DNA from 3 places in the Pseudomonas sp. DG56-2 genome. Region 3 is predicted to be linked to each of the others. Evidence: riboswitches for the same ligand, from Rfam matches in the RefSeq annotation. Region 3 holds a riboswitch; each other region holds the start of a gene.
The links. Region 3 has a riboswitch for cobalamin ahead of D3Z90_RS13985 (CbtB domain-containing protein). Riboswitches for the same ligand answer to the same signal wherever they lie in the genome.
Positions count from the first base shown of each region.

Region 1: it holds a riboswitch for cobalamin, as region 3 does, so the genes downstream of both, cobO (cob(I)yrinic acid a,c-diamide adenosyltransferase) here and D3Z90_RS13985 (CbtB domain-containing protein) in region 3, are expected to answer to the same signal.
Region 2: it holds a riboswitch for cobalamin, as region 3 does, so the genes downstream of both, D3Z90_RS15385 (TonB-dependent siderophore receptor) here and D3Z90_RS13985 (CbtB domain-containing protein) in region 3, are expected to answer to the same signal.

Region 1 covers NZ_CP032311.1:1,408,608-1,418,400, reverse strand. Annotated here, with positions in the region: gene D3Z90_RS06635 (cobyrinate a,c-diamide synthase) at 1-1,270, opposite strand, end outside; gene cobO (cob(I)yrinic acid a,c-diamide adenosyltransferase) at 1,267-1,878, opposite strand; cobalamin riboswitch at 2,044-2,267, opposite strand; gene D3Z90_RS06625 (hypothetical protein) at 2,417-2,995, shown strand; gene D3Z90_RS06620 (sorbosone dehydrogenase family protein) at 3,064-4,380, shown strand; gene D3Z90_RS06615 (O-methyltransferase) at 4,432-5,082, opposite strand; gene D3Z90_RS06610 (C40 family peptidase) at 5,099-5,629, opposite strand; gene D3Z90_RS06605 (C40 family peptidase) at 5,764-6,396, opposite strand; gene hda (DnaA regulatory inactivator Hda) at 6,512-7,216, opposite strand; gene D3Z90_RS06595 (AI-2E family transporter) at 7,374-8,447, opposite strand; gene D3Z90_RS06590 (DUF2066 domain-containing protein) at 8,462-9,529, opposite strand.
Region 2 covers NZ_CP032311.1:3,427,163-3,436,955, reverse strand. Annotated here, with positions in the region: gene D3Z90_RS15385 (TonB-dependent siderophore receptor) at 1-1,675, opposite strand, end outside; cobalamin riboswitch at 1,782-1,989, opposite strand; gene D3Z90_RS15380 (GNAT family N-acetyltransferase) at 2,036-2,593, opposite strand; gene D3Z90_RS15375 (carboxymuconolactone decarboxylase family protein) at 2,677-3,021, opposite strand; gene lpxO (lipid A hydroxylase LpxO) at 3,127-4,026, opposite strand; gene thpR (RNA 2',3'-cyclic phosphodiesterase) at 4,211-4,750, shown strand; gene D3Z90_RS15360 (NAD(P)/FAD-dependent oxidoreductase) at 4,763-5,965, opposite strand; gene D3Z90_RS15355 (Rrf2 family transcriptional regulator) at 6,212-6,754, shown strand; gene D3Z90_RS15350 (cell wall hydrolase) at 6,824-7,438, opposite strand; gene D3Z90_RS15345 (CAP domain-containing protein) at 7,575-8,426, shown strand; gene D3Z90_RS15340 (SulP family inorganic anion transporter) at 8,436-9,793, opposite strand, start outside.
Region 3 covers NZ_CP032311.1:3,118,271-3,128,063, forward strand. Annotated here, with positions in the region: gene D3Z90_RS13970 (ATP-binding protein) at 1-460, opposite strand, end outside; gene cobN (cobaltochelatase subunit CobN) at 462-4,226, opposite strand; gene cobW (cobalamin biosynthesis protein CobW) at 4,230-5,297, opposite strand; cobalamin riboswitch at 5,393-5,591, opposite strand; cobalamin riboswitch at 5,652-5,884, shown strand; gene D3Z90_RS13985 (CbtB domain-containing protein) at 5,982-6,167, shown strand; gene D3Z90_RS13990 (CbtA family protein) at 6,178-6,870, shown strand; gene D3Z90_RS13995 (cobalamin biosynthesis protein) at 6,876-7,277, shown strand; gene cobM (precorrin-4 C(11)-methyltransferase) at 7,305-8,054, shown strand; gene D3Z90_RS14005 (DUF1272 domain-containing protein) at 8,065-8,310, shown strand; gene D3Z90_RS14010 (MFS transporter) at 8,313-9,793, opposite strand, start outside.

The DNA of each region.
Region 1 (9,793 bases), 1.7 Mb from region 3:
CCAGAGGATTGGAGGCGAAATAGAAGTGCACATAGGAGGCCGTCAGCCGACCACTGCGATAGACCGCTTCAGCACCGCGCCCGCCGTTGGGGCTCATACCCCGGGCAATGGGCTGCAGCGAGGTAGTGGTCAGCGAGTGATGGTAGGTGTGCCCCCGCAAGGTGCCCTCGGGCAACTCGACCGCTTGCAGGGCCAGTGCCGCAAGGCGCTTCTGCATCACCGCTTCGCCCTCCAGCAGGCCAAGTAGCTCGGCACGCTCACCGGCCACATCGGTCAGGGCATCGAGCAGATAAAGCATGCCGCCGCATTCAGCGAGCACAGGCTTGCCGGCCTGATGATGGCTGCGAATCGCCGCGAGCATCGAGGTGTTCGCGGCCAACGCCTGGTGGTGCAGCTCCGGATAGCCGCCAGGCAAGTAAAGGCTGTCAGCCGGCGGCAGGGTTTGCTCATGCAGTGGCGAAAAGAATCTCAGCTCTGCCCCCATGGCCCGCAATAGATCGAGGTTGGCACCATAGGTGAACGCAAATGCTTCATCACGGGCCACGGCGATGGTCAGTCCTTCAAGCAAAGGTTCGATGGCCTGTGCGCTCGGCGCCGCAAAAGCCACTGCTGGCGGTAGCGACGACTCACAACTGGCCGCCAGGGCTGCTGCTGCGGCGTCGAGGCGAGCGTCCAGATCATTGAGCTCACTGGCCTGGACCAGGCCCAGGTGCCGACTTGGCAACTCAATGCCGGTTTCCCGCGACAGCCCGCCATACCAGCGCAACCCTTCAGTCAGGCTACCCTCGAGCAATTGCGCGTGGCGCAGCGTGCCGACACGGTTGGCCAGCACACCAGCAAAGGGTAAATCCGCTTGATAGCGAGCCAGCCCCAGCGCCAGGGCACCAAAGGTTTGAGCCATCGCCGTGCCGTCGATAACTGCCAACACCGGCACGGCAAAATGACGGGCCAGGTCGGCACTCGAAGGCGTGCCGTCGAACAGCCCCATGACGCCTTCGATCAGAATCAGGTCGGCATCGCCTGCAGCCTCCCAGAGCAGCCGCCGGCTTTCCTGCTCACCGACCATCCACAGATCCAGTTGATACACCGGTGCACCACTGGCTCGCTCCAGAATCATCGGATCGAGAAAGTCCGGACCGCACTTGAACACGCGGACCTTGCGCCCTTGATTGCGGTGCAGTCGCGCCAGGGCGGCGGTCACGGTGGTCTTGCCCTGGCCGGAGGCCGGGGCAGCAATCAGTACCGCCGGGCAGTGACGCGTGTCACTCATAGTTCAACGCCCTTCTGAGCACGAATGCCTGCCTGGAAAGCATGCTTGATCATGCCCATCTCGGTGACGGTGTCAGCCAACTCGATCATTTCATCCTTGGCACCGCGCCCCGTGACAATCACGTGTTGCATTGGCGGACGCGCCTGCAGGTCGCTGAGCACCTGTTCCAGATCGAGGTAGCCATGCTTGAGGGCAATGTTCAGCTCATCGAGCACGACGAAAGTGATCGCAGGGTCCTGCAGCAATTGACGGGAAACCGCCCAGGCGGCTTCGGCCGCGGCGATGTCGCGCTGGCGATCCTGGGTTTCCCAGGTGAAACCCTCGCCCATCACGTGATAGCGCACCTGCTCGGGGAAGCGACGGAAGAACAACTCTTCACCGGTGCTGTTGCGGCCCTTGATGAACTGCACCACGCCGCATTGCATGCCGTGGCCCATGGCCCGGGCAAGCATGCCGAAGGCCGAACTGCTCTTGCCTTTGCCGTTGCCACTGAGCACCAGGAGCAAACCGCATTCGTTCGGCGAGTTGGCAATACGCTCGTCGATTACTGCCTTCTTGCGCAGCATACGTGCCAGGTGGCGTTCGTCACGCTCGGTGGATTCAGTCATCGAAGTCTCCGCAAACCACTGTCAACCGTTGCACGACGATCCCTGCAGCGCAGCGCTGCACGAACTTCGAAGTAAAGACCAGGCGACAGATGAATGGATATGGCAGACGGAGCAATTGCGCGGGGCTGCGGCACAGGCCGAAGAGTACGCGCATCACCCTCCGTGATGCCGTTGGCTGTAACAGGCCGGTCTCCGGGCTCGTGAGTGGGTTCGAATACCCAGGATCGCGCGCCTTCCCGGGCTCGATTACCCAGTGGCCGTGCGCGGCCTTGACTCACTTACCGTTGCGGGGGCAGCGCCGGACTCGCACGCGTTTGCGCACCCACCGGCTTCCCTGTTTCACCCTGCCAGGCCATCGCCCACAGAGCACCTGAAACAAGTCGCGAAGGTTAGAGGGTTGCACCCGGAGCGTCAATGAAAGGCGCAGTACCGGCGTGGGTCAATGGCGCCTGCTTGGTCTTGTGCCAACGTACCCGCAGTGATATCAAATAGCCATGTCTTGGCTATGCTCAATTACAACAGCTACAAGGAGAGCGACATGCAAGGTCTGATCATCAATAACGCGCGCCTGGAATTCCTGCGCCCTGCCCTGGAACGCTGGGTAGCCTGCATTGACCGTTTCAATCAGGTGCTGGGCGACGCGCAGGCACCGTACTGGCATGGCGCCCAAGCCAACCTGAGCCTGCTTTCTACCGCCGCCTGGCAAGCGGAGCTTGTGACCTTGCAACACCACCAGAGCAAAAAGCAGCGTGACGAAGGTGAGCGGGAGGCGCGCTGCGACCTGTACATCGCCAGTCAGGACGAAGCCGCCTACCTGCAAGCCAGCCAACGCTGGCCATGCATCGGCCGCCTGGACCTGAACAACGCCCTGCAGGAAAGCGTCGCCGCCGCCCGCTACGTAGCAGCCCCCAGCCAGCTGAAAATCGCAGCCCTGTTTGCCAGCCCCTGGAAAGCCGGGCAGCACGCCAGCCCTGAAGAACTCCAGGACCTGGTCGAGGACCTGCAGAAACATACCGCCTGTGCCATCGCCTGGTACTTCCCCTACGCCTACCGCAAGCTGCACAACGAAGCCGGACACTATCATCCCGGCATTGCCCTGCTGCTCAAGCAGGCGTAGTTGAAGGAACCTCTGCCCGGCTGACCGCCTCTACTTTTTACAGTGGTCAACTTTGCAAGGGGAATGACATGGGCATGCACAGGATTGCGTTGCTATTGGCGGTTGCCGCCGGCTTGAGTGGCTGCGGGGAAACCGCTCGCTTGGAGGTCAGCGACGGTTTCGGACCCTCACCGCAGTTACCCGAACCGAACAAAACCCTGATCCCTACCGTCAACGTCGCCCCGGCCATCGGCTGGCCCCAGGGCGCCAAGCCAGTAGCAGCGGCTGGCACTCAGGTGGCAGCCTTTGCCGAAGGCCTGGATCATCCGCGCTGGCTGTATGTACTGCCCAATGGCGATGTGCTGGTTGCTGAAACCAATGCCCCACCCAAGCCTGAAGATGGCAAAGGCATTCGCGGCTGGATCATGGGCAAGGCCATGAGCCGCGCCGGTGCCGGAGTGCCGAGCGCCAATCGCATCAGCCTGCTGCGTGACAGTGACCATGATGGCGTAGCCGAAACGCGCACGACCTTTATCGAAAACCTCAATTCGCCGTTTGGCATGGCGCTGGTTGGCAACGACTTTTATGTGGCCGACACCGATCGCCTGCTGCGTTTCAACTACCAGCCCGGCGCCACCTCGATCCAGGGCCCCGGCACCCTGGTAGCCGTTCTACCCGGCGGCCCCTTGAATCATCACTGGACCAAAAACGTGATTGCCAGCCGCGACGGCACGAAACTCTATGTAACCGTCGGCTCCAACAGCAATGTCGGCGAAAACGGCCTGGAAAAGGAAAAAGGCCGCGCAGCGATCTGGGAAGTCGACCCCGCCAGCGGCAAGCAACGCCTGTTCGCATCCGGCCTGCGCAACCCCAACGGCATGGCGTGGGAACCCCACAGCGGGCAGCTGTGGACGGCAGTCAATGAGCGTGACGAGATCGGCAGCGACCTGGTGCCCGATTACATCACGTCGGTCAAGGACGGTGGTTTTTATGGCTGGCCGTACAGTTACTACGGCCAGAATATCGACAAAAGGGTCAGCCCCCAGGATCCACAACGGGTCGCCCAGGCTATCGCCCCGGACTACGCCGTCGGCCCGCACACCGCCTCACTGGGCCTGACCTTCGCTGAACCCGGCGTGCTGCCACCGCCTTTCGAAAACGGCGCCTTCATCGGCCAGCACGGCTCCTGGAACCGCAAACCGCACAGCGGCTACAAAGTGATCTTCGTGCCATTCAGCACTGCCGGCAAACCGGCGGGCAAACCCATCGACCTGCTCAGCGGCTTTCTCAGTGACGAAGGCAAGGCCATGGGCCGGCCGGTGGGTGTAATCAATGATCAGCGTGGCGGCTTGCTGGTAGCCGATGATGTGGGCAACAAGATCTGGCGAGTGAGCAAAGCCCAGTAGCCTTCAACTGGCAGCGAGCCCCGCGATCGGCGGCAAAGAGGCCGCGCCTGGCTACAAACGCTTACGGCAGAGTGTCAGACCATCGCCTATCGGCAGCATCGACAGGTCGACGCGCAGATCATTTTTCAGCGCCAGGTTCAGTGCCTGGATCGCGCGCGTATCGTCACTGTCCGCCTGCTCCTGTAAAACCCGCCCACTCCACAGGGTGTTGTCGAACACGACCAGACCGCCCGTGCGCAGCAAGCGCAGCGCCTCCTCCAGGTACAGCGGGTAATTGGCCTTGTCGGCATCGATGAAGATCAGGTCATAGCGCTCATCTGGCAAGGTGGCCAGGGTTTGCAAGGCCGGCCCCAAGCGCATCTCGATACGCTCGGCCACTGCAGCTTCGCGCCAGTAATGCCAGGCAATGTCGTTGTAGGTGCCCGGCAGGTCACAGCACAGTAATTGCCCATGGTCCATCGCCTGAGCCATGCACAAGGCGCTGTAGCCGGTGAACGTTCCGACCTCGATCACCCGTTGTGCGCCGATCAACCGCACCAGCAATGCCAGTAATTGGCCCTGCTCTGGTGCTACTTGCCATCGCGCTTCGGGCAATGCCTGGGTTTCTACGCGCAAGCGTGCCAGCAACGGCGTCTCGCGTACGGACACCGCTTGCAGGTAGTGGTAGAGAGCATCATCGAGGTAGAGCGTTTGCGCAGTCATCGCTTACCTCGACAGGTCAGGGGTTGCGGGCCAGGTGAGCAGGCACAATGACCCGCTTGGCATTCAGGTACGCCTTGTTCCAGTAGCTGTTGGACAGGTAGTCCAGGCGCACCGTGCCACCAGCGGAGGGGGCGTGAACGAAGCGGCCTTCGCCGACGTAGATGCCAGCATGGCTGACCTGAGCGCCGCCACTGGTGGCAAAGAACACCAGATCTCCGGACTGCAGGGCGCCGCGCTCGATGCTTGGCCCACGGATACCGATCATTTCGCGCGTGGTACGCGGCAGTGCAATGCCTGCAGCATCACGATAGACGTAGCCAATCAGGCCGCTGCAGTCAAAACCGGCATCCGGCGTGTTGCCGCCCCAGCGATAAGGCGTACCGACCAGGCCCAGGGCGCGGAACAGAACATCTTCGGCAACGGGGGAGAAATACACTTGAGGGGCCATGACAACGGGCTCGACCACTTTAGGGGCCGGAGCATGGCTAGAGCAGGCACCGAGCAGTGCCAGCAGGGAAAATAGAGCGAAGCGCGCCTTCATCGCCATGATCAGAACATCCTGTCTGAGGCCGTCCGGCGTTAGGCCGGAAATAGTTGAGAATTTAGATTAGACGCTTTCTGTAAATACGCACGGCGACGAGCTTTTCAGCTACGTCGCCGTGATACCGCAACGGTTCATGATCAGTTGCGCGAGATGGTGGTCGCGGTCGGTGCCATGGCCAAGGCGCGCTTGGCTTCAATGAAGGTCTTGCTCCAGTAGCGATCACCGAGCTTGTCGATACGTACACCACCGCTGCGGCGGCTGCTGGAGTGAATGAACTGGTCATCCCCCAGGTAGATCCCGGCATGGCTTACACGACCGCGACCGTTGGTGCTGAAGAACAGCAGGTCACCCGGCTTGAGGTTGTTACGTGCAACCAGCGGGGCCTTCACGTTGATCATTTCGCGGGTAGAGCGCGGCAGGTTCACGCCGGCTTCTTCGCGGAACAGGTAACCGATGAAACCGCTGCAATCAAAACCGGTGTTCTCGGAGGTGCCGCCAAAACGGTAACGGGTACCGATCAGGGACATACCACGCTCAAGAATGTTGTCTGCCAGGGCTGGCAGCTGGTATGGCTTGCTGCTGGCGAAGTCTTGCAGCTCTTCTTCAGTCGCCATTTCTTCTTCGAATACCGAAGAGAGGGAGGACTGGCTGGAAAGCTGGGCGCTAACCGGTTGCTCAACCTGCTGCTGCGAAACAGGGCTATGCGCTGCGCAGCCGAAAAGCAGGGTCACAAGTGCGAGGGGCACGAGGGGTGCGAAGCGCTTTAGCATGGGCACGACCGTGTCTGGAATTTAAAGAGGGGGAAACTATGCCTTCTATCGGGTCGATTTGCAAATTCAATCGAAAAAAATGTGACTTTTATGTGCCGAGGCTCTAGACCCTGCCTTACCAGCCCAAGGTTTCTTTCAAAAACGGGATGGTGAGCTTGCGTTGAGCCTGCAACGAGGCCTGATCCAGACGCTCGAGCAAGTCGAAAAGCGCACTCATGCTGCGGGTGCCGCGGGTGAGAATGAAGTGCCCGACCTCATCGGTGAGGTGCAAGCCACGCCGTGAGGCACGCAGTTGCAGGGCGCGCAGTTTGTCTTCGTCGGACAACGCACGCATCTGGAAGATCAGCGCCAGGGTCAGGCGCGACTTGAGGTCTGCCAGCTTGATCGGCAGTTCGCGAGGCGAACTGGAGGCTGCCAGCAACAACCGCCGACCACTATCGCGCAGGCGGTTGAACAAGTGGAACATGGCCTCTTCCCACTCTGGCTTGCCGGCAATGACATGCAGGTCGTCGAGGCACACCAGTTCGTATTGTTCGAGGTTGTCCAGTAGCTCGACACCGCGGTCGAGCAGTTGTGCCAGCGGCAAGTATACGGCGGGTTCGCCCAGTTGCTCGAAGCGCAGGCAGGCCGCCTGGAGCAAATGGGTGCGCCCCACGCCCTGCTTGCCCCAGAGATAAATCAGGCTTTCGGTCCAGCCGGCGTCGGCTTCGCAGAGTCGCTCAACGTAGCCCAATGCTGCGGCGTTGGCACCCGGGTAATAGTTGATGAAGGTGGCGTCGTCACGCAGACGCACACCCAAGGGCAACTGGATCGGTTTCATGCTGGCTGGGCAGTTCCGAAGAACCACAAGGGGCCTTTTGTGAAAAGTCTGCAAAGTTTATACCCGTGGCGCCGGTCGCACAATCAGCGCGGACCACAAGTAAAATCAAAGGCTTGCATCGACGCCTGATAATCGATGAAAGCCCTTGGCCATTAAGCTAGAGCTCCGGGTCGATCTCGCCCGCATACATGTCCGACTCTTTATAGAGATCATGGACATGGCGCAGCAACACCATGATTACCGCGGCCATCGGCAACGCCAACAGCACCCCGGTAAATCCGAACAGTTCACCGCCGGCCAGAATGGCGAAAATCACCGCCACTGGGTGCAGGCCGATACGGTCGCCCACCAGCAGCGGCGTCAGGACCATGCCTTCCAGCGCCTGGCCGACCATGAAGACCGCAGCGATGCCCATCAGCGGATAAGGATCACCGCCAAACTGGAACAAGCCGGCAATCATTGCCGCGCCGATGCCGATGATGAAACCCATGTACGGCACGATCGCTGCCAGCCCCGCCAGCAAGCCAATCAACAGGCCCAGTTCAAGGCCGACCAACATCAGGCCAGAAGCGTAGATGATGCCCAACGCCAGCATCACCAGCAGTTGACCGCGAACGAAAGCGCCCAGCACTTCATGGCACTCCGCGGCCAGTGCCACCACCCTTTCCTCACGCTGGCGCGGCAACAGTCGGCGGATCTTGGCCATCATCAAGTCCCAGTCGCGTAGCAGATAGAAGCTCACCACCGGAATCAGCACCAGATTGGCCAACCAGCCCAGCAACGCCAGGCCTGACGCCGTGGCCTGGGACAGAATGACCCCGACGATGTCGGTGGTCTGCCCCATATGGCCACTAATGGCAGCCTTGATCTTGTCGAACTTCCAGAACCCGTCGGCCAGCCCCAGTCGCGTCTGCACCCAGGGCAGCGCGTCATGCTGCAGCCAGTCGAGCATTTGCGGCGCCAGCTCGTAGAGTCGTATCAATTGTTTGGCCAGCATCGGCACCAACACCAGCAACAACAACGTCAGCAGCAAGGTAAACAGGGTAAAGACCAGTACCACGCCCCAGGTGCGGGACATTCCGGCACGCTCCAGGCGATCGACCAGCGGGTCCGCCAGGTAGGCGAGCATGATGCCTACCAGAAAAGGCGAAAGGATCGGGTGCAGCCAGTACAACAAGGCTGCGCACAGCAGCGCTACGCCCAGCCAGACCCAGCGACGCATATCAGTCATGGACAACCTCGGTACTACCAGCGAAAACGCAGGCCATTGAACGGTTTAGGGGCAGCGGCCTGAGCTGCTGCCGGATTAGCCGCAGTGGCTTGAGTGGCTGGATCGGCAACTGGCGCTTGTACCGGCGCCTCGGCGGGCAGCTCCTGGAGCTTGGCCAGACCGAGCTGGGCACGCAACTGATCGCTGTTGCCGGTCACCTGGTAAGTAAGGGTATCGCCGTCGACCTGATTGAGGCGTGCACCATAGGGCTCCAGCACCCGGCCCAGCTCGGCATAGCGAGCCAGGTTCATCCCCTGGACCTGCACTTGCATATCGCTGCTGGCACCGGGGCGGGCGACAAAACGCGGCGCCAGGCGATTGCTCACCGCAAGCATTACGGCATCTGCCAATGCAGCCTGATCGGCGCCCTCGACCTTGCCCTGTTCGCGCTGGTCCCCCAACCACAGGCGCCAGATGCCCTGCCATTTGCCATCGGCCTCGCTGGCATGAACGGCCAGCAGCGCATCAGCGCCATAACGTTCGGATGCATCGCGCAGTGGCGCAGGATCGGCACCTTCAAGATTCTTGGCCGTTGCCACCAATTGTTCATTGAGGTCCGCCAACGGCAGACGCAATGGCAGGCCGCGGTGCTGGGCCGCACGGCGCAACGGCTCGGCACTGCCCTGGCCATCGCCGACCAGGCTTGAGCCTTCAACGCTGTCATTCAGCCACCAGCCGAGGATCGAGGGGCGGTTGTTGCCCCACAGTGCCAGACCCGCCTGACGCAAGGTACGCTCGGTGGTACCCGGATCGAAATCCACCAGTACGGTCTCCGGTGGCCCAGCTTCGAAACCGAACTGACTGATGATTTGTTGCGGATCCTTGCGCAACCCGGCCAAGGCCGGACTCTGTGGTGCCTTGGGGTCGCCCGTCAGGCGCAACACGAGGGTGTCCAGGGCTTTGCTTGTAGCTTGGGCGCGGGCTTCGGCGCCCTGGCCATCGACCGGCTCGCGGACCTGATAAAGGCTAGAGACGGTTTCGGCCTGGGCCGAGCATGCAAACAAGGCAAGACAGCCAATGGTCAGGTAATTACGCAAACGCATGGAGGATTCCTGTCCTGGTAATAAAGAAGCGATGCTTATAGAAGAACGTGGCTATGACCGCAGCACCGTGCAAAACATTCAGCCACTGCGCCCGATTTCATCGAATAGCCTTTGCTATACCTTATACAGCCTGCGCCCTGGCAACCAGTCGGACACGGTTAAAGACGATTTTTTTAGCTGATCTGGGCCCTGCCCGTCGGCCTGAGGATGGCCGCTACGGGGCAACCCTGATAAAATCGCGCGCCTTCGCAGACCGGCGACGGT
Region 2 (9,793 bases), 310 kb from region 3:
CCTTGAGGTGGGTGATGGGGTTGCTGACCAACAGCTTCTTTTTGACGATGTGATACGCCGCTAGGGTCCATTCGCCGCGACCGTCCCAGAACAATTGCTTGAGACCAAACTCGGTCTGTTTGGCTTCGGTGAGGTCGAAGTTCTGCTGGCTTGGGCTGAGCGTAACCAGGTCACTGACGCCGTCTTCACTGGTGGAGTACTGGCCGTACAACGACAGATCATCGGTGACCGCAAAGACCAACCCTGCACGCCAGTTTCCACCGCCAAGGCTACGGTCGGTGCGGCTGCCATCAACCAGGTTGTCGCGGTCGATGTGGTTCTGGTCACGGCGGATACCGGTTACCAGCGACCAGCGATCAGTCAGCTGGGTACGGTTTTCGGCGAACAGGGCAAAGGTGCGGGTAGTGCTCTGACTTTGAGGGCGGGTGGGGTCCTTGCTGTGGAAGTAGCCTGGGGCCGGGTTCCATGGGTCGACCAAGTCGCCGCCAATGTCGTTGTAAGGTGAGTTGCTGTCGATGCCGAAGCGAATGCGGTTGTACTCGGCACCGACCACGGTCTTGCTGGCCAGTCCGAACAGCGAGTGATCAAAGGAGAAGCTCTGGCGATCACCGATTTGCTCCTGGTCGTGCTTGATCTCCAGGTAGCTGCCGCGCTCCAGTTGTCCTGCGCCGCTGTTCCAGGTGTAGTCTTCGGCGTTGCGCCAGTGTCGGCGACTCTTGATGTAATAGAGCTGGTTGCTGGCGCTGATCGAATCGCTGATAGTCCAGTCAGTGTTCAGGCGCGTCCACTCGTCGTGGTAGCGCTGCACATCGTTTTGCACGTTGTAGTTCTTTTTGCCCAGGCTGTCGCGGTAGTGGCCGTCAATCAGCGGCGTACCGAAGTAGTTCATCGGCTCGGCATCGCCGCGCTCGTGGGCCAGGGTAAAACTCAAGTCGTCACTGGCGTCGAAACGCAGGGCGGCGCTCATCGCCAGGTTTTTCGAGTCGCCACGATCGACCCAGCCGTTGCTCTGCTGATTGTTCAAGGTCACTCGGTAGCTCAGGCGCTCGCTCAGCGAACCGCCGCTGTCCAGGCCCAGTTGCTGACGGTCGTAGGCGCCGTAGCCCAGCCGCAGATGGTTGCGGATGTCACCGGCAAAAGGCTTTTTGGCAATCACGTTGATGACCGCACCGGTGGCGCCTTCACCATAGAGCACCGAGGCCGGACCGCGGATCACGTCGATGCGTTCGACCATCCACGGATCAACCGGGAATGTCTGGGTGCCGGCACCGGTATACATCCGCGAGCCATCGAACAACGTCATCACCGAGCCATGACCTTCGAAGCCACGGGCCGAGAGGGCGGTGCCGCCATTGCCAGGCGTCGCCACCGAAGTGATGCCCGGCGAACGTGTGACGGCGTCCTGGACGGTGAGGTTGTTGCGCTTGTCGATGGCGTCGGCACTGATGCTGCTGGTGCTGGCCGGGGTATCCATGGCGCTGAGATTCAGCCGCGAACCGGCCGGCAACGGGGTAGCCAGGCTGATCACCTCGTTGTCGCTGCTGCTGGTGATGGCCGTGGAAGGAAGCGCAAGGGCGGTGCTGCCAGATTCAGCGGCAAAGGTCGGCACGCAGAATGCCAGGCAGGGGGCCAGGGTATTGGCCGCCAGAGTGTGAAGCTTGGAATTACGGGACATATCGTTCCACTGTCTACTGGAAGAAATGGATCCCGGAGGGAATAACGCATGAAGGAATTGCGCGCGCAGGCGAGCGCAAACCGGCCTGCGCCCGCCCACCGCGGGGTTGCCAAACGAAGCTTCAGGCCGGTCTCCGGGCTTGCGAGGGTCGTGAAGGCCTTCACCTTCCCATGCCTGAGCACAGTGGTGTTTCGAAGGCTTCGCTCGCTTACCGTTGCGGGGGCAGCGCCGGACTAGTCACCTGAAGTGATGCACCGGCTTCCCGTTTCACCCTGCGCACGACGGCGCAGGACACCTGAAACTGGCGCGCATCTGAACATTGAAAGTCTTTGCAGTCAATGAGTTGGACAAACCCCTGGCTTATCGCCCGCGCTTGCGCGATACCACCGCTTCAATGTTCTTGCGCCCGATCAGCATGGGTTGCTGGGGCTGCTCCAGCCATTTGTACATCACCAGGCAATCGACCAGCCCTAGCTGAGCGTGCCGATAGGCGCGAGGCAAGCGCCCGACAATGGCAAAGCCAAGTTTCTGCCACAGTGCCACGGCTGCTGCGTTGCTCGACACCACCGAATTGAACTGCATGGCCAAGAAACCCTGCTCGCGCGCCAGGTGTTGCGAGTGCTCGCACAGGGCCCGAGCAACGCCACGTCCACGCGCAGTTTCGGTGACCATGTATCCACAGTTACTGACATGACTACCGGGTCCTGCGGCATTGGCTTTGAGGTAATAGGAGCCAAGCAACTGGCCATCCTCTTCCGCCACCAGGGTCTGCAGGGGGGATTCAAGCCACAGTTGGCGGGCTTGATCCTGGCTCAGGGCCGGATCGAAGGCATAGGTTTCGCGCGCTGCGACAATGGCCTGGAAGGTTGGCCAGAAGCGGTCGAAGTCGGCAGCGGTCATGGGGCGGATGTGAATCATGGCGGTTCCTAGCAACGTGAGCCGCGAGTCTGAAAGCGTTGGTGCCGGCATGCAACTGTTTGTGCCTGCCGGCACCGTTGTCGCTAGCTGTCGACCTTGCCCAATGCATCCATGGCGCGTGCCGAATACACCAGGGCAGCCCCGGCATTCATTGCGACAGCAACGCCGAGGGCTTCGGCAATTTCCTCACGGCTGGCCCCTTGCTTGAGCGCCTGGGCCGAGTGCACGGCAATGCACCCGTCGCATCGCGTGGTTACCGCCACGGCCAGCGAAATCAGTTCGCGGGTCTTGGCGTCGAGGTGGTTGGTCTTAGCCCCGGCGCCGCTGGCGGTCATGTAACCGTTGACTGTGTCGGGGGACAGTTGCTTGAGGTCGCCGATACCTGCCATCAACTGCTTACGGTAGGCGTCCCAGTCCATCATGCTCATCGTCTTCACCTTGTGCTGTTGGCAACATCAACAGTGAAGCTAGTTTTTCCGTGGGTGGGGCGCCGTTGGTCGAAGGCAGCACGGCTCGTTGGCCGGGTAAACGGGTCAGATATAAATAAACACCAGCAGCAATACCGCGACCACTGCCCATTTTTCCAGGTAGTAACGGGTGCGGTTACGTTTCTTCAGGGCCTTGCCTCGCTCACGGATCTTGTAGATGCGCGTGAACAGACGGTTGATGCCGCCGGTCTTGTCACCGGCATCGTTCGGCGCGGCGGCGGCCGCCATCACACTACGGCTGAACCAGCGGTTGAAAGCGGTGGCCCAGCGATACTTCAATGGACGCTCGACATCGCAGAACAGAATGATGCGGTTGTGCTCGGTCTGGTTGGAGGCGTAGTGAATGTAGGTCTCGTCGAAGACCACACCTTCGCCGTCTCGCCACGAGTAGTTTTCGCCGTCCACGCAGATGTAGCAGGCATCATCGTTTGGCGTGTCCAGGCCCAGGTGGTAGCGGTAGGAGCCCGCATAAGGGTCGCGGTGGCGAACCAGTTTGGAGCCTGGCGGCAAGGTAGCGAACATGGCGGCCTTGACCGTGCCGATACTTTGCAGCAGCTCGGTGGTGCGTGGGCACAGTTTCATCGCCGAAGGGTGGCTCTCGCCGTACCATTTCAGGTAGAAACGCTTCCAGCCGCTCTTGAAGAAAGAGTTGAAGCCTACGTCGTCGTAGTTCTGCGAGCTTTTGATTTCGCCTACATGCAGAAGCTGTTGCGCTTCAGCGCGAATCTCCTGCCAGTTGTCCTGCAACGGCTTGAGCTCGGGAAATGACTGGACCGGCAGGTAGGGTTTGGCCTCAAGCTTGGAGAACAGGTAGAGGAAAACGTTTACCGGGGCCAGGAAGCTTGAGTGATCGCCCAGTTGGCGGGTGATCTTGTGCCTGACGCGTCCGCGAAAATGGACAAAAGCAATTGAGAAGACAAACAGTAGAACCAGGAAAATTTTCATGGGCGGGTACTTATCGATGTGGCGATGCGCCATGGCATAAGCTCGCCAGCATAAACAATCGCGACCGCGGTTTGTACAAAATGTTACTGCTTTGACGCCAGACATTAGTCCCAGGCGCAAAGGTTTGCGCTGCCAACGTCCACCGTTAGACTGAGCGCAAAGACAACAGGAAAGGGGGGAGGGTATGGAGCAAGACACTCGCGAAAGCGGCCAGCCATTCAAACGATTATTCTTTGCCTTCGATTGCACGCCAGCGCAACGTCGGGACATTGCCCAGTGGCGCAGTGACCTCGGTTTGAGCAGCGGACGGCCGGTGCCGTCGTCGAACTTCCACTTGACCCTGATGTTCCTCGGGGCAGTGGACACCGCACAATTGCCCGCCGTTCTGGCGGCTGCTGCTGCAGTGAAGGTGCCAAGTCAGCCCATCAGCGTCGCGCTTGATCGACTGGAAGTCTGGCGTCCGGCCAAGACCTTGGTGCTAGCACCCAGCCAAACGCCTGCAACCTTGCGTCATTTGGTCTACAACCTGCAGCAGGCATTGCTACCGCTTGGCTTCACCGAGGCCTCAAGGGAGTTTCGTCCGCACCTGACCCTGGCTCGGGATTACCAGGGACAAGTACCGGAAGCACGGGTAGCGGCTGAATTCACCCTGCGCGCGCAGAACTTTATCCTGTTCGAGTCGCGCAAGGGCCGTTACTGGCCATTGGCGCAATGGCCGTTGTAGCAGGTTCTGCCATCAAGCGATCGGAATCAGCGGATCGGCGGCGGCCAGGGCACTGGTACGGTCAGCTGCGGGCGGATAGATCCAGGTGGTGTTGATCTGGGTCTTGAGGTCTTTGGCTTCTTTGCGCAGCAACTTGACCTGACGATCCCAGCCCTCGGTGTAAACCGCGCCCCAGGCTCCCAGGTCCAGACAGGTTACGTACTTGGGTTGGCGATAAGGCGTGGGCTCGACACCGAGCAGGTCTGCAGCCACGTTGTTGCCGCTATGACGGCCCAGCACGATGGCATGCTGGCAAGACATGACGGCAAAGTTGCCTTCATCGTCGGTAGCCGCGTAGGCCACATCGCCGGTGGCATAGACATGCTCCTGGCCCTTCACCTTAAGGTTGCGGTCGACGTGCAGGCGACCTTGTCCATCGCGTTCGCCCGGCACTTGCGCCGTCAGTGAGCTGGCACGTACGCCAACGGTCCAGACCACGGTATTTGCTTCAATCCGCTCACCGTCCGCGAGGGTGACACCGCCGGCATCCACGCCGGCTACCGAAGCATTGACTCGCCATTGCACGCCCAGCGCTTCGGACGCCTCGATGATGGTTGGGCTGATGCCTTCACCCAAGGCCGCACCGATCCTGGCGCCGCGGTCGACAATGATCACCCGGACATTGGCATCGGCACCCAGAATAGCGCGCAGGCGACCGGGCATTTCCGTGGCAGTTTCGATGCCTGTGAACCCACCACCAGCGACCACTACGGTGTTACGTGCAGTTGATTCCGGCTGGCTGGCCAGCGACTTGAGGTGTTGCTCCAGGCGCGCCGCCGATTCGATCTGATCGACATCGAAGGCGTGTGTGTTCAGACCGTCGATATCCGGACGCCACACGCCGCTACCGGCAGCCATCACCAGGCGGTCATAGCTGATATCGCTGCGGTTGCCCTGGGCATCGACGTAACTGACGCGCTTGCCGTTCACGTCGATCTGTTCGGCCGCGCCCTGGATAAAGGCAACGCCTACTGCGTTGAAGAGCTCGGCCAAGGGTGCTTGCATCTGGTGCACATCAGGTTCGTAGAAGCGCGGGCGAATACGCAATTGGGCCTGTGGTGCGAGAACGCTGATGGCAACGTCGTCGCGGCCATGTTGGTCCAGCAGGCGAGCCGCGCTCAGCGCGCTCCAGACACCACCAAAACCTGCGCCGACAATCAGAATGTGCTGTTTCATTTGGCTGCTCCACAGAGAGGAAATCGTTTTTGACCGGTTGCTCATGGGGGGCTGCAGGTCAACCCATGGCGGCGTACAACTACGACTGTATTGGTCGTAGTTAGTTTGGGCAAGCACTATTTTTAAGCGATGTTTGCCATCGATAGGCTGATTTATCTCTGGGAAGCTCTATTTGAAGGGCTGCAAGTCGTTCGTCATGAATGAAAAATCTGATAACATTGGCGACAAAGCTAGTCGGAGATTGTCATGTCGTTGTATAGCGCTGGCGTGGAGTACGGCATCCATTGCCTTACCTTCCTGGTCGATGAGCTGGGTGATAGCCGTGAAGCCAGTGTGCGTGACCTTGCCGACCTGCAGGGTGTGCCTCAGGAGTACCTGGCCAAGGTCTTTACCAAGCTCGCCAAGGCCGGCCTTGTGGCGGCCACCGAAGGCGTGCGCGGAGGGTTCAAGCTGGCGCGTCCGGCGGACGAAATCAGTGTGCTGGATATCGTTACCGCCATAGACGGGCGCAAAATGATCTTCGAGTGCCGTGATGTGCGCGATCGCTGTGCGCTGTTTGAAGGTTCGCCGCCAAGCTGGGCCCAGGAGGGCACCTGCTCTATTCATGCGGTAATGCTTACGGCGCAAAAACGCATGGAAGAGGCGTTGGCGCAGCAGACCATCCTGGATATCGCCCGGCGCGTTGGTCGCAAGGCGCCGCCTGAGTTTTCAACTCAGTTGGTCAATTGGATGAGTGACCGTCGCGCGGGCAAGACCACCGGCGAGATACCTGTCGTCGATGTTTCCTGAACCGGTTGGCTTGCACCCGGACGGGGTAATGACAGCCCCTATCAAACACCGGCCGAACCAGCATTCTGATTAGCGCGCCGTGCCATTTCGCGGCTTATAGAACAGAAAGTCGCTGGTCTCGGTGGTCTTCACATAGCCGCGCGCCCAATCCGGCGATACGTGGCGGTCATGAAAATACAGCGCGCCCCGAGTGCGGTCATCCAGTTGCCGGTTGAGTGCCTTGCGTGCGATTTCCTTGGCAATGGCATAACGGGCTTCTTCCTGGACTGAATCAGAACGCCCGTCGCACCACCAGGAAAACTGGCAGTTGCCGGTCTCGGAACCTTGTTTGACGACGCCGCACACGGTGTCCGGAAAGCCTTCATGACCCAGGCGGTTCATTACCACGTTGGCCACCGCTTCCATGTCCGGCGCCTTGCCACCCTTCGATTCCCAATAGATGCTGCGCGCCATGCAGGTGATGGCGTCATCCAGCGCTGCCTGACCCGCCGGGTCGACTGCCTGGACTTCGGGTTGGGTAATAGCTTTGCTTCTGCTGGCAGGCGGTGCATTCGGTTGTACGGCTGCTTTTTGCTCCAGCGCCTGGGCTTTTTCTTCCGCCACCTCGGCTTTGGCTTCACTCGCTGCAAGGAGCGGACTGCAGAGGCTTAGCGCCAGGCAGGTTACAATCGTTATAAGGCGCATGATCTGGCTCTTGAGTAGCGAGAGAAAGATGAAGCTTCCCGTTACAGGGTCGACCGCGCGACGCTCAAAACATTCCAACTGTTCGACGACGAGCGCATCGCGCATCATGGGTGCGGTCTGTTCAAGGGAGATTTACATGCGTGTCCTGTCATCCGTTCTGCGTCTTGCCTGCCTGCCTATGGCGCTGCTGGCAGCCACGGCAGCCCAGGCCAGTGAGCCGTCCCAGTTGATCGATGCAATCAATGGTTATCGCAGTCAGGCCCAACGCTGCGGCGGGCAGGCATCGCTGGAGCTGCCGCCACTGGCCAGTGATCCTCGCCTGGTGTTGCCGGCCACCGGTAGCGTGGATTTGCGCAGCGCCCTGGCTCAGTCCAGCTACCCGATGGTCAATGTTCAGGCTATTACCCTCAATGGCCCTCGTGATGCTCAAGCGGCCATGCAAGCTGTGCGGGAAAGCTTCTGTCAGGTGGTGCTTGATCCGCAGTTCGTCGATATTGGTGTCAGTCAGCAAGCTCGCGATTGGCGCATTGTTCTGGCGCGGCCGTTGCTTGCCGGAAAGCTGGGGGACTGGCAGGCCGAAGGCCAGAAGTTGTTGAGCATGATCAACAGTGCGCGCAGCCAGCAGCGCCAATGTGGCAGCCAGACGTTCGCGGCCAGCGCACCGTTGGCCTGGAACGCAGTGCTGGCTGGCGTCGCTGAAACCCATACACGAGCAATGGCCAATCAGAACTTTCTCGATCACATCGATCGCGATGGTCGTACACCAGGCGACAGAGCTGAGCTGGCCGGGTACGCAGGACAGTTGACGGGCGAAAACATCGCCGCCGGGCAGGACACCCCGCGCAAAGTGGTCGATGGTTGGTTGGCCAGCCCTGGCCATTGCGCCAACCTGATGAACCCGCAGTTCACCGAGTTGGGCGCCGCCTATGCCGTCGATCCCAAGAGCGATGCCGGGATCTACTGGACGGCAATGTTCGGTGCGCCCTGAGGGCTGCGTTTAGCCGTAATGCAAATCCGTGCGCTTGAGCAGTTGCTTGCAGCGCTCGGACAGGTGCACCACGCGCAGGTGTTTGCCGTTATTGCTGTAGCGCTCGCGCAAAGTCTTGAGCGCCGCAATTGCCGAGTAATCGACAAAGTTCAAGTGCTGGCAATCGAGAGTCACCTGGGCTGGGTCGTTGACGGGGTCGAACTGATTGAGGAAGGGCGTCGTCGAGGCGAAGAATAACGTGCCGTGGACCCGGTAGAGCTTGCTGCCATCACTTTCAAGGTGGCTGTCAGCATACAGTTCGCGAGCTTGCTGCCAGGCGAAGTTTATAGCGGCGATCACGATACCAATCAGCACCGCCGTGGCCAGATCAGTGAGTACGGTAACCACGGTCACTGCAATAATTGCCAGCATGTCGTTCACCGGCACCTTGTGCAGCACGCGTAGCGATGCCCACGAGAATGTCTGCTGCGACACCACGAACATCACGCCAACCAGGGCTGCCAGCGGGATTCGTTCGATCAGCGGTGAGAGAAACAGCACGAACAGTAGAATCATCACACCTGCCACCACGCCGGACAGCCGTCCGCGTCCACCAGAGCTCAGGTTGATGGCGGTCTGGCCGATCATGGCGCAACCGCCCATGCCGCCGAACATGCCGGACGTCATGTTGGCCACACCCAGGGCCACGCACTCGCGGTTGGGGTAGCCGCGGCTTTCGGTGATTTCATCGGTCAGGTTGAGGGTCAGCAACGTTTCCAGCAAACCCACCAGCGCCATCAGGATCGCGTAAGGCGCGATGATCTGTAGTGTTTCCACGGTCCAGGGAATGTCCGGCCAGCTCAGTGCAGGCAGGCCGCCAGCGATATGGGCCAGATCGCCCAGGGTATGGGTGGGCAGATCGAGCAGGTAGACGCCGGCGCCGACGCCAAGGATCGCGACCAAAGCTGGCGGCACACTGCGGGTCAGGCGCGGCAGCACATAGACAATGGCCATGGTCAGCGCGACCAGGCCGATCATCAGGTACAAGGTCGAGCCCGACAGCCAGACACCGTCGTGTTTGAAGTGCTCAAGCTGGGCGAGGGCGATGATGATCGCCAGGCCGTTGACGAAACCGAGCATCACCGAATAAGGCACCATGCGCACCAGTTTGCCCAGGCGCAGCACGCCGAAGACAATCATGATCAACCCGCCAAGCAGCACGGTTGCCAGCAGGTACTGGACGCCGTGCTGAACCACTAAGGCGACGATGACCACCGCCATGGACCCAGCCGCCCCGGAGATCATCCCCGGACGACCACCGAGCAAGGCGGTGAGCGTACAGATGATGAACGCGCCATAGAGACCCATCAGCGGGTTCAGATGCGCCA
Region 3 (9,793 bases):
CACCTTCTTCCGGGTTCATTGTGCCAATCAGCACGAATCGCGCACTGTGACGATGAGAAATACCATCGCGCTCGACCCGGTTGGTACCGCTGGCAGCGACATCCAGAAGCAGATCGACCAGGTGGTCGGCCAGCAGGTTGACCTCATCGACATACAGCACGCCGCCGTCGGCCTTGGCCAGCACGCCCGGGGAAAACTGCGCCTTACCCTGGCCCAGCGCGGCGTCAAGATCAAGCGTACCGACCAGGCGCTCTTCACTCGCGCCCAATGGCAAGGTTACGAACGGCCCCTCGCCAAGCAGGTCGGCAAGCCCGCGAGCCAGCGTGCTCTTGGCCATGCCGCGTGGGCCTTCGATCAGCACGCCGCCTATCTTTGGATCGATGGCGGTCAGGCACAAGGCGAGCTTCAACTCATCGGCGCCGACCACGGCAGACAGCGGAAAATGTGCGGGTTCAGTCATTTCAAATCTCTTCTTCGCCATCGAGCAGTTGCTCTTCGAGGGCTTCACGGTAATCCCCCGGGGACTCCCACAAGCCACGCTGCTGAGCTTCCAGGAGCCGCTCGGTGATGTCGCGCAGGGCTTGCGGGTTGTGCTGGCGCATAAAGTCGCGGGTCGCAGCATCCAGAACATAAGCCTCGGCCAGCGACTGATAGTGGTGATCGTCTATCAAATGGGTGGTGGCATCGAAAGCGAACAGGTTATCGACGGTCGCGGCCAGTTCGAAGGCACCTTTGTAACCATGGCGCTTGACCCCGTCTATCCACTTGGGATTGAGCGCCCGCGCACGCACCACTCGATTGAGTTCCTCTTTCAGGGTGCGGATGCGCGGACGGTCCGGCTGACTGTGATCGCCATGGTAGCTGGCTGCCGGCTTGCCCCCCAAGGTTTCAACGGCCGCCAGCATACCGCCTTGAAACTGGTAGTAATCATTGGAGTCGAGCAGGTCATGCTCGTGATTGTCCTGATTCTGGATTACCGCCTGCACCTGGCTCAGGCGCCGGGCGAAGTCGGCGCGTGCCGGGGTGCCGTCATCGGCTGCGCCGTAGGCATAACCACCATGATTAAGGTAAACCTCGGCAAGGTCCTTGCGCTCGTTCCATAGGTGCCCGTCGACAGCATTCTGTACGCCCGCACCATAGGCTCCAGGCTTGGCGCCGAATACACGCCAACCGGCCTGGCGTGTGGCCTGCTCGGTCGTCAAACCCTGGCGTTCGAGTTCACTGCGCTCTGCACGCACCCTGGCCGCGAGCGGGTTCAAGTCATCGGGCTCATCCAGCGCCGCCACTGCCTGGACTGCGGCGTCAAACAGCTTGATGAGGTTGCCGAACGCATCACGGAAGAACCCCGAGACGCGCAGCGTTACATCCACCCGCGGTCGGTCGAGCAGGCTCAAGGGAAGTATTTCGAAGTCATCGACGCGCTGGCTGCCACTCGCCCATACCGGGCGCACGCCCAGCAAGGCCATGGCCTGGGCGATATCATCGCCACCGGTGCGCATGGTCGCCGTCCCCCAAACCGACAGACCCAACTGACGCAAATGATCACCATGATCCTGCAGGTGGCGTTCAAGAATCAGGTTCGCCGAAGCAAAGCCGATGCGCCATGCCGTGGTGGTCGGTAGATTGCGCACATCGACGGTAAAGAAGTTGCGCCCGGTCGGGAGCACGTCCAAGCGCCCGCGACTGGGGGCACCACTGGGCCCGGCCGGGACAAAGCGTCCTTGCAGGGCTGCCAGCAAGCCGTGCATCTCAGCCGGCCCACAAGCGTCCAGTTGCGGCGCAATACTGTGCTGCAGGGCCAGCAACACAGCCCTCACATCCGACCAAGCCGTATCGTCCGGTAACTCGATAGTGCCTGCCAGGGCTTGTGCTATGTAGGTGCCGGCGAGGATTTCCAGGCGTTCACGGGTGTCACCCTGGGTCCGCCATACGGCCTCATCCTGCGCCTGTAAAAGTGCCGGGCGCGGCCCTTGCCAGGGCTGGCCCAGGTCGCAATCAAGGGGATCGAACCCCAGTGCCAAGGCCTTGGCCAAGGCCCGGAGCAAACTGCAATTGGCGCCGCGACCATCGCCTCGCGCCACCCGCAGCAGTGCCTGCAGAGTATCGAGGCGCAGCCGTCCTGCGGGTGACTCGCCAAACACATGTAGGCCATCACGAATCTGCGACTCCTTGAGGTCGCACAAGTAGGTATCCAGACGCGGTAACCACACCGCAGCATCATCCAGTGCACCTTCAAGCTGCAGCTCACGATCGATGTGGTTATCGCGCACCAGTTCGAGAATATCGCGCTGCAACTCTCGGGCCCGGCGTGGATCGAGCAACTGCGCTTCGTAATACTCATCGGCCAGCGCTTCCAGGTGTCGCAGCGGACCGTAGGTTTCGGCACGGGTCAACGGCGGCATCAAGTGATCGATGATCACCGCCTGGGTGCGACGCTTGGCCTGGGCGCCCTCGCCCGGGTCATTGACGATGAACGGATAGATGTTCGGCAGCGGTCCGATCAACGCATCTGGCCAGCAATTGGCGGACAAACCCACGCCCTTGCCCGGCAGCCACTCCAGGTTGCCGTGCTTGCCGACATGGATCAATGCATCGGCAGCAAAGCCATGACGCAGCCAGAAATAGAACGCCAGGTAGCCATGGGGCGGCACCAGGTCGGGATCGTGGTAAACCGCGCTCTGGTCCAGTTGGTAACCACGCGCCGGCTGGATGCCGACAAAGGTCAGGCCAAACCGCAGACCGGCGACCATCATCCGTCCGTTGCGGAACATCGGGTCGAGCTCCGCCTCGCCCCAACGTGCGCGCACTGCATCCTGGTTGGCCTGCGGCAGTGTGGCAAAGGCGGCCTGATACTCCTCCAAGGCCATGCTCTGCAGGCACGGACGCAGATCAAGGCTGTGCAGATCATTGCTGACGCCACCGAGCAGCGCCTGAATCAGCGCCGTGCCGCTGTCCGGCAAGGTGCTGCTTAGTGGATAGCCCTGACGTTGCAGGGCACGCAGGATGTTCAGCGCCGCGGCCGGGGTATCCAGACCAACGCCATTGCCGATGCGTCCATCACGTGTCGGGTAGTTGGCCAGAATCAAGGCTACACGCTTGTCCTGATTGGGCAACTGCGCCAGTGCACACCAGCGACGGGCCAACTCGGCAACGAAATCCATGCGCTCGGCATGCGGGCGATAGCAAACCACATCCGACTGGCTGCGCTCGCTACGCCAGGCCAGGTCCTTGAAGCTGATCGGTCGTGTGATGATGCGCCCGTCCAATTCCGGCAAGACAATGTGCATGGCCAGGTCGCGAGCCCCCAGGCCCTGCTCGCTGGCCTGCCAGCCTGGCTGGTTGTCCTGGGCGCAAATTGCCTGCAGCACCGGAACGTCGCGGCGAAACGGACGCAGGTTCGGTTGTTCCGGGCTGGACTGAGCAAAGCCGGTGGTGTTGATGATCAACGCGGCGTCGACCTGATCCAGCCAGTCTTCGACCTGACTAAAACAACCGGCCTCCTTGAGACTGGCCACAGCGATAGGCAACGGGTTGAGTCCGGCTAGCTGCAAACGCTCGCAGAAGGTATCGATAAAAGCAGTGTTGGCAGCCTGCAGGTGCGAGCGGTAGAAGAGTATCGGCACCACTGGCTGTTCGACCTGCCACTGGGCAAACCAGTCGTCGAGCACCGCCGTGGCTTTGCGCGGGTGATAAACCGCCGTACGTGGCAACTGCTGCGGTTCATCCCAGGGATAATCGCGCTGCAAAAGCTGATTGGCCAGGCAGTAGAACAGATTCAGGGCATTGGCCTTGCCGCCCTGGCGCAAAAAGTGCCAAAGCCGCTCGGCCTGTTGTGCGGGCACCGTACTGAGGCCGGTGAGCTCCGGGTCCGGGCGATCATCACCCGGCACCAGAATCAACTGCACGCCACGGTCGGCAAGCTCCAGCAATTGCTCGACGCCGTAGCGCCAATAACCGACACCGCCGTGCAGCGATACCAGAATCACCTTGGCATGGCGCAGAACCTCATCGACATAGAGGTCGACCGAGGCATGATTCTGTACCTGCATCGGGTTGGCCAGACGCAGGCTGGGGTAATTTTCGGGCAACTGCTGGGCGGTTTCGGCCAGCAGTGCCAGGTGCGAGTCACCGCTGCAGAGAATGACCAGCTCGGCTGGCGTCTGGCCGAGATCGGCAATACTGTCGTCCGGTACGAAGCCACCGGGCTGGGTGCGCAGCAGGTGCATGGGTCAAGCGCTCAGTGCGGCCCGCAGGCTCGCTTCCAGTTGCAGCGCATCCAGTTCCTGGCCGATCAGCACCAGGCGCGTAGAGCGCGGCTCTTCACTGCGCCAGGCGCGGTCGAAGTGCTTGTCGAAACGAGTACCGACACCCTGGATCAGCAAACGCATCGGTTTACCGGGAATTGCCGCGAAGCCCTTGACTCGCAAAATGCCGTGCTGCACGACCAATTGAGTCAAGGCATCCAGCAATTGGCTTTCGTGCGCTTCTGGCAGCTCGATGGAGATCGAGTCGAAGGCGTCATGGTCATGATCATCGTGATCGTCATCATCGTGGTGCGAATCATGGTGGGTACGCCGGCCATCGATATGCGCTTCCGACTCGGCGCCCAGGCCCAGCAGCACTTCCAGCGGCAAACGGCCGCTGCTGGCTTCGATCACCTTGACCGCTGGCGGCAACTCTTCCTGCACTTCGGCACGGACCTTGGCCAGGTCTTGCGCAGCAATCAGGTCGGCCTTGTTCAGCACCACCAGATCGGCGCTGGCCAGTTGGTCGGCGAACAGCTCGTGCAGCGGCGACTCATGGTCCAGGTTAGGGTCAAGTTTGCGCTGGGCATCGACCTGATCAGGGAACGCTGCAAAGGTACCGGCAGCCACTGCGGGACTATCGACTACGGTGATGACCGCATCAACTGTGCAGGCATTGCGAATTTCCGGCCACTGGAACGCTTGAACCAGCGGTTTGGGCAGCGCCAGGCCGCTGGTTTCAATAAGGATGTGGTCAAGATCGCCACGGCGGGCAACCAGTTCGCGCATCACTGGGAAGAACTCTTCCTGCACGGTGCAGCACAGGCAACCGTTGGCCAACTCATAGACACGACCGCTGGCCTCTTCTTCGGTGCAACCAATGCTGCACTGCTTGAGAATCTCGCCGTCGATGCCCAGCTCACCGAATTCGTTGACGATCACCGCGATGCGCCGCCCTTGGGCATTGTCGAGCATGTGTCGAAGCAGTGTCGTTTTGCCCGAGCCGAGAAAGCCGGTGACGATAGTGACGGGAAGTTTGGCCAGTGTTTTCATTGTCGATGCCCTTGGCAGGATGGCGGGCATGCGGGACGAGAACCACAGGTGCTACCACCTGGGCGCGTTCGCCACCGGATCACCCCGCCCGGTTTATGTCGGAAACTGTTCGAGGCAGGTCTCCTGGCTTGCATTGCACCGGCCACGGGCCAGTCGAATGACGCCTTCCCGCAGAACTGCAGTGGCTGTGTCAGACGTTTTCAATGCTTACAGTTGCGGGGGCAGCCGCGGCTTGAACCGCGTTCCCGTCTTAGCTTCGGCCGACGCCGAAGAACCTCGAAGCGGCTAGGCTACGCAGTGCCCGGTACGGGGTCAACTGCTGTCACGATTGACGCCTGACTTCGCCCATGATTTGCTAGTGCGATTCGTTTGGGTGCCCTTTACAGGGTGAAACTGGGAAACCGGTGCGTCATACACGGCTATTGAAGGGTGTACGACAAGTCCGGTGCTGCCCCCGCAACGGTAAGTGAGCAAAGCGTCAGTACCACTGTGCCCGTAGTTTGGCATGGGAAGGTGACGCCCTTGGCTGAGCGTAAGTTTGCCAGCCCTCACCAGCCCGGAGACCGGCCCAACACTGATTTGACAAACCCGCGGTGGGCGGGCGCTGTTGCAACCCCTGGGCGAGCTGCGTTCAGGGGTTTCCTGCGCTTGCCTGTTGCCGAACAACACCAAGAGGAAAGCGCCATGCGTACCAGTACCGCCAGTCACCCTACCGTTACCCCTACAAGCCTCAGCCAGCGCCTGCTGGTGGCCGTTGGTGCCTCGCTGCTGGGCCTGTGCCTGGTCTACTTCGCCGGATTCTCGCATATCGAAGCGGTGCACAACGCTGCCCACGATACGCGCCACAGCGCTGCTTTCCCTTGCCATTGAGTACTTTCCGATGATCAAGCGTATTGCAAGTACTGCAGGCTTCGCCGGACTGTTGGCTGCGCTGCTGCTGACCCTGCTGCAAAGCTTTTGGGTCGCGCCGCTGATTCTTCAGGCCGAAACCTATGAAAGCGCAGCACCGGCCGTGGAAGCACACGAGCACGCTCCCGGCGTGGCTGCCGATCACCACCACGACAGCGAAGCCTGGTCGCCCGAAGACGGTTGGCAACGCGTTGTCTCGACAACCGGCGGTAATCTGGTGGTCGCGGTTGGCTTTGCCCTGATCCTCGCCGCGTTGTACTCACTGCGCGCGCCGAAGACGGCGATCACCGGAGCCCTCTGGGGCCTGGGTGGCTTTGCTGTGTTCTGCCTGGCACCGACCCTGGGCCTGCCACCGGAGTTGCCGGGTACCGCCGCTGCCGACCTGGCCCAGCGCCAGGCCTGGTGGGTGGGTACCGCTGCCGCAACCGCCGCAGGGCTTGGGTTGATCGTGTTTGCTCACAATTGGTTGTTCAAGGCCCTCGGCGTTGTGCTGCTGGTAGTGCCGCACGTAATCGGCGCCCCACAGCCTGAAGTGCATGCAATGCTTGCGCCGCAAGCACTGGAAGCCGAGTTCAAGATCGCTTCACTGCTGACCAACGCGGCGTTCTGGCTGGCCTTGGGCCTGATCAGCGCCTGGCTGTTCCGTCGCCCGACCCAGGCTTGACTGCGATGCAGATATTCGTCGGCATAGGTTGCCGACGAGGTTGCCCAGCACAAACCCTGGGCAACCTGCTGGAACACACCCTCAAGGCCCACGACTTGCCGCTTGAGGCAGTCGCGGGTCTTGCCAGTATCGACCTCAAGGAACACGAACCCGGGCTGTATCAATTGGCCCGGCGCCTCAATGTTCCCCTGCTGTTTTTCTCTGCCGCTCAACTGGCAGCTTTCGAGACGCGCCTGAGCCATCGCTCAGCCGTCGCCTTTGAGCACAGTGGTTGCTATGGCGTTGCCGAAAGTGCAGCGCTGGCGCTGGCCGAGAAGATGGCAGGCTCGGCGCAACTGTACGTCAAGCGCACCTTGCTGAGTGACGCCAGCCTGGCATTGGCCACGGCCACAGGCTTTGGCGGATAATCAGCACTTTCTTTCCAAGGATTTCGCATGACCGTCTATTTCATCGGCGCCGGCCCCGGCGACCCCGAGCTGATCACGGTAAAAGGCCAGCGCCTGATCCATCGCTGCCCGGTGATCATCTATGCAGGCTCGCTGGTTCCTGCCGCAGTGCTTGAAGGCCATCGCGCCGAGACAGTCATCAATAGCGCGCAGTTGCACCTGGCACAGATCATCGAAGCCATTGCCCACGCCCACGCACGTGGCCAGGACGTGGCTCGCGTACACAGTGGCGACCCCAGTCTGTATGGTGCCATTGGCGAGCAGATCCGCTGCTTGCGCGAACTGAATATTCCTTATGAAATCATCCCTGGGGTTACCGCCGTGGCCGCCAGCGCCGCCCTGCTCGGCTGCGAACTGACCTTGCCGGATATTGCCCAGACCGTGATCCTCACCCGCTACGGTGACAAGTCGCCGATGCCCGCTGGCGAGCAACTGGCCGACCTTGCCCGGCATGGCAGCACCCTGGCGATACATCTTGGGGTCAAGCACCTGGAGAAGATTGTCGAAGAACTGCGCCCGCATTACGGCGGAGACTGCCCGATTGCAGTGGTGCATCGCGCCACCTGGCCGGATCAGGACTGGGTGCTCGGCAGCCTTGATGCTATTGTCCAACAGATACAGGCCAAGGGCTTTCGCCGTACCGCGCTGATTTTGGTCGGGCGGGTGTTGGCCAGTGACAGCTTTTCCGAGTCGGCGCTGTACCGCGCCAGCCACGCTCATCTGTATCGCCCCGGCTAGAGGACTGCCCATGCTGGAACTACGACCCAATTGCGAATGCTGTGGCTGTGACCTGCCTGGCGATAGCCAGGATGCGTTGATTTGCTCGTTCGAGTGCACGTTTTGCAAAGCCTGCAATGCGCAGCACCTCAAGGGCAAATGCCCCAATTGTGCCGGCGAGCTGGTGAAACGCCCCGCACGGGCTGCGGCGAAGCTGGTCAACAACCCAGCTTCGACCACACGAATCGTCAAGGACCAGGGCTGTCCGAGTCACTGACGTCAGCTCAATTCAGGCTGGACGACCGTCGGAGCCGTTTTCAGGGTCACGCGGGCAATGACGATGGCAAGCGCCGCGAGAACGAATGTCAGCCATGACATCAAACCAATCCCGCCCTCGAATGCACGCCCGGCAATGGCCATCAACTCGCTTGCCTGATCAGTGCCCAGGGTTGCCGCCACTGTGTGAGCACCCGCCAGCGTTTCGCTGGCCAGGCGTTCTTGCAGCGGTGTAAGAAACGCGGGCAACTGCAATGCACCCCGGTAGTAGGCCGTAACCACCCCGCCCAGTACCGTAGTGCCCAATACCACGCCCACTTCATACGCGGTTTCACTGATCGCCGAGGCTGCTCCGGCCTTGGTCGGTGGCGCGGCGGACAGAATGATGTCGTTGGACACCGTGGCGATTGCCCCGACACCGATGTTCAACAAGGCAAAGGCGACGACCAGCACGATCAGGTTGATGCCAAGACCTGCAACCAGCAAAAACGCGCCCCCCGTGAACGCCACCAACACCGGTATCAATACCTGCGCTGAAACCCGCTGGGCAACGGGAACCACCAGCATCCCGACGACAATCGCCATGATTTGTCCCGGCACCAAGGCCAGGCTTGCCTTGAAGGCAGACATGTCCAGGACGATCTGCAAGAACTGGGTGGCGAAAAACACAAAACCAACCAGGAACGCCAAACTCATCAGGTTGATGGCAACCGAGCCGCTGAAGGTTTTATTGCGAAACAGCGCCAGATCCATCAAAGGCACCGGCAGCCGCAGTTGGCGCCGAACAAACAGCCAGCCACTTGCCGCACCGATGGCAAAAGCCGCCACCGCCTGCGCGTCCAGACCTGCGCTGGCCAGATGCTTGATGCCATAGACCAGTGCGCCGAGAGCGACCATTGACTGCAGGATACTCAAAGGATCGAGGGGCCCCGACGCATCCGCCTCGGACTCAGGCAATAGCCACGGCCCGAGGAGCAACAGCGGTACCAGTACCGGTACAGCCAGCAGAAAAATCGCCCCCCAGTCGAAAAACTCCAGCAGTATCCCGCCAACCAATGGTCCGAGTGCCGAACCTACTGTCAGGGTGGTGGCCCAGATGGCGACAGCAAGACGGCGCTCTTCGCGATCCTCGAACAGCGAGCGAATCAGCGCCAGTGTCGAGGGCATCAACATGGCGCCGAAAATACCCATGCAGGCGCGACCGGCGATCAACTGTCCGGCATTGGCAGAGTACGCCGTCATCACCGATACGGTGGCGAAACCCAACGACCCGATCAGCAGCAATTTACGGTGACCTATCCGGTCACCCAGACTGCCCATGGTTACTAGCAATCCTGCCAATACCAGCGAATAGGCATCGATCATCCACAACTGCTGACTGGCGGTTGGCTGCAACGCCTCGGCAATCTTTGGCAGGGCGAATCCCAGCACGGTGTTATCTACCGTCACCAGCAGTACCGGCAACATCAATACGGCCAGTCCCC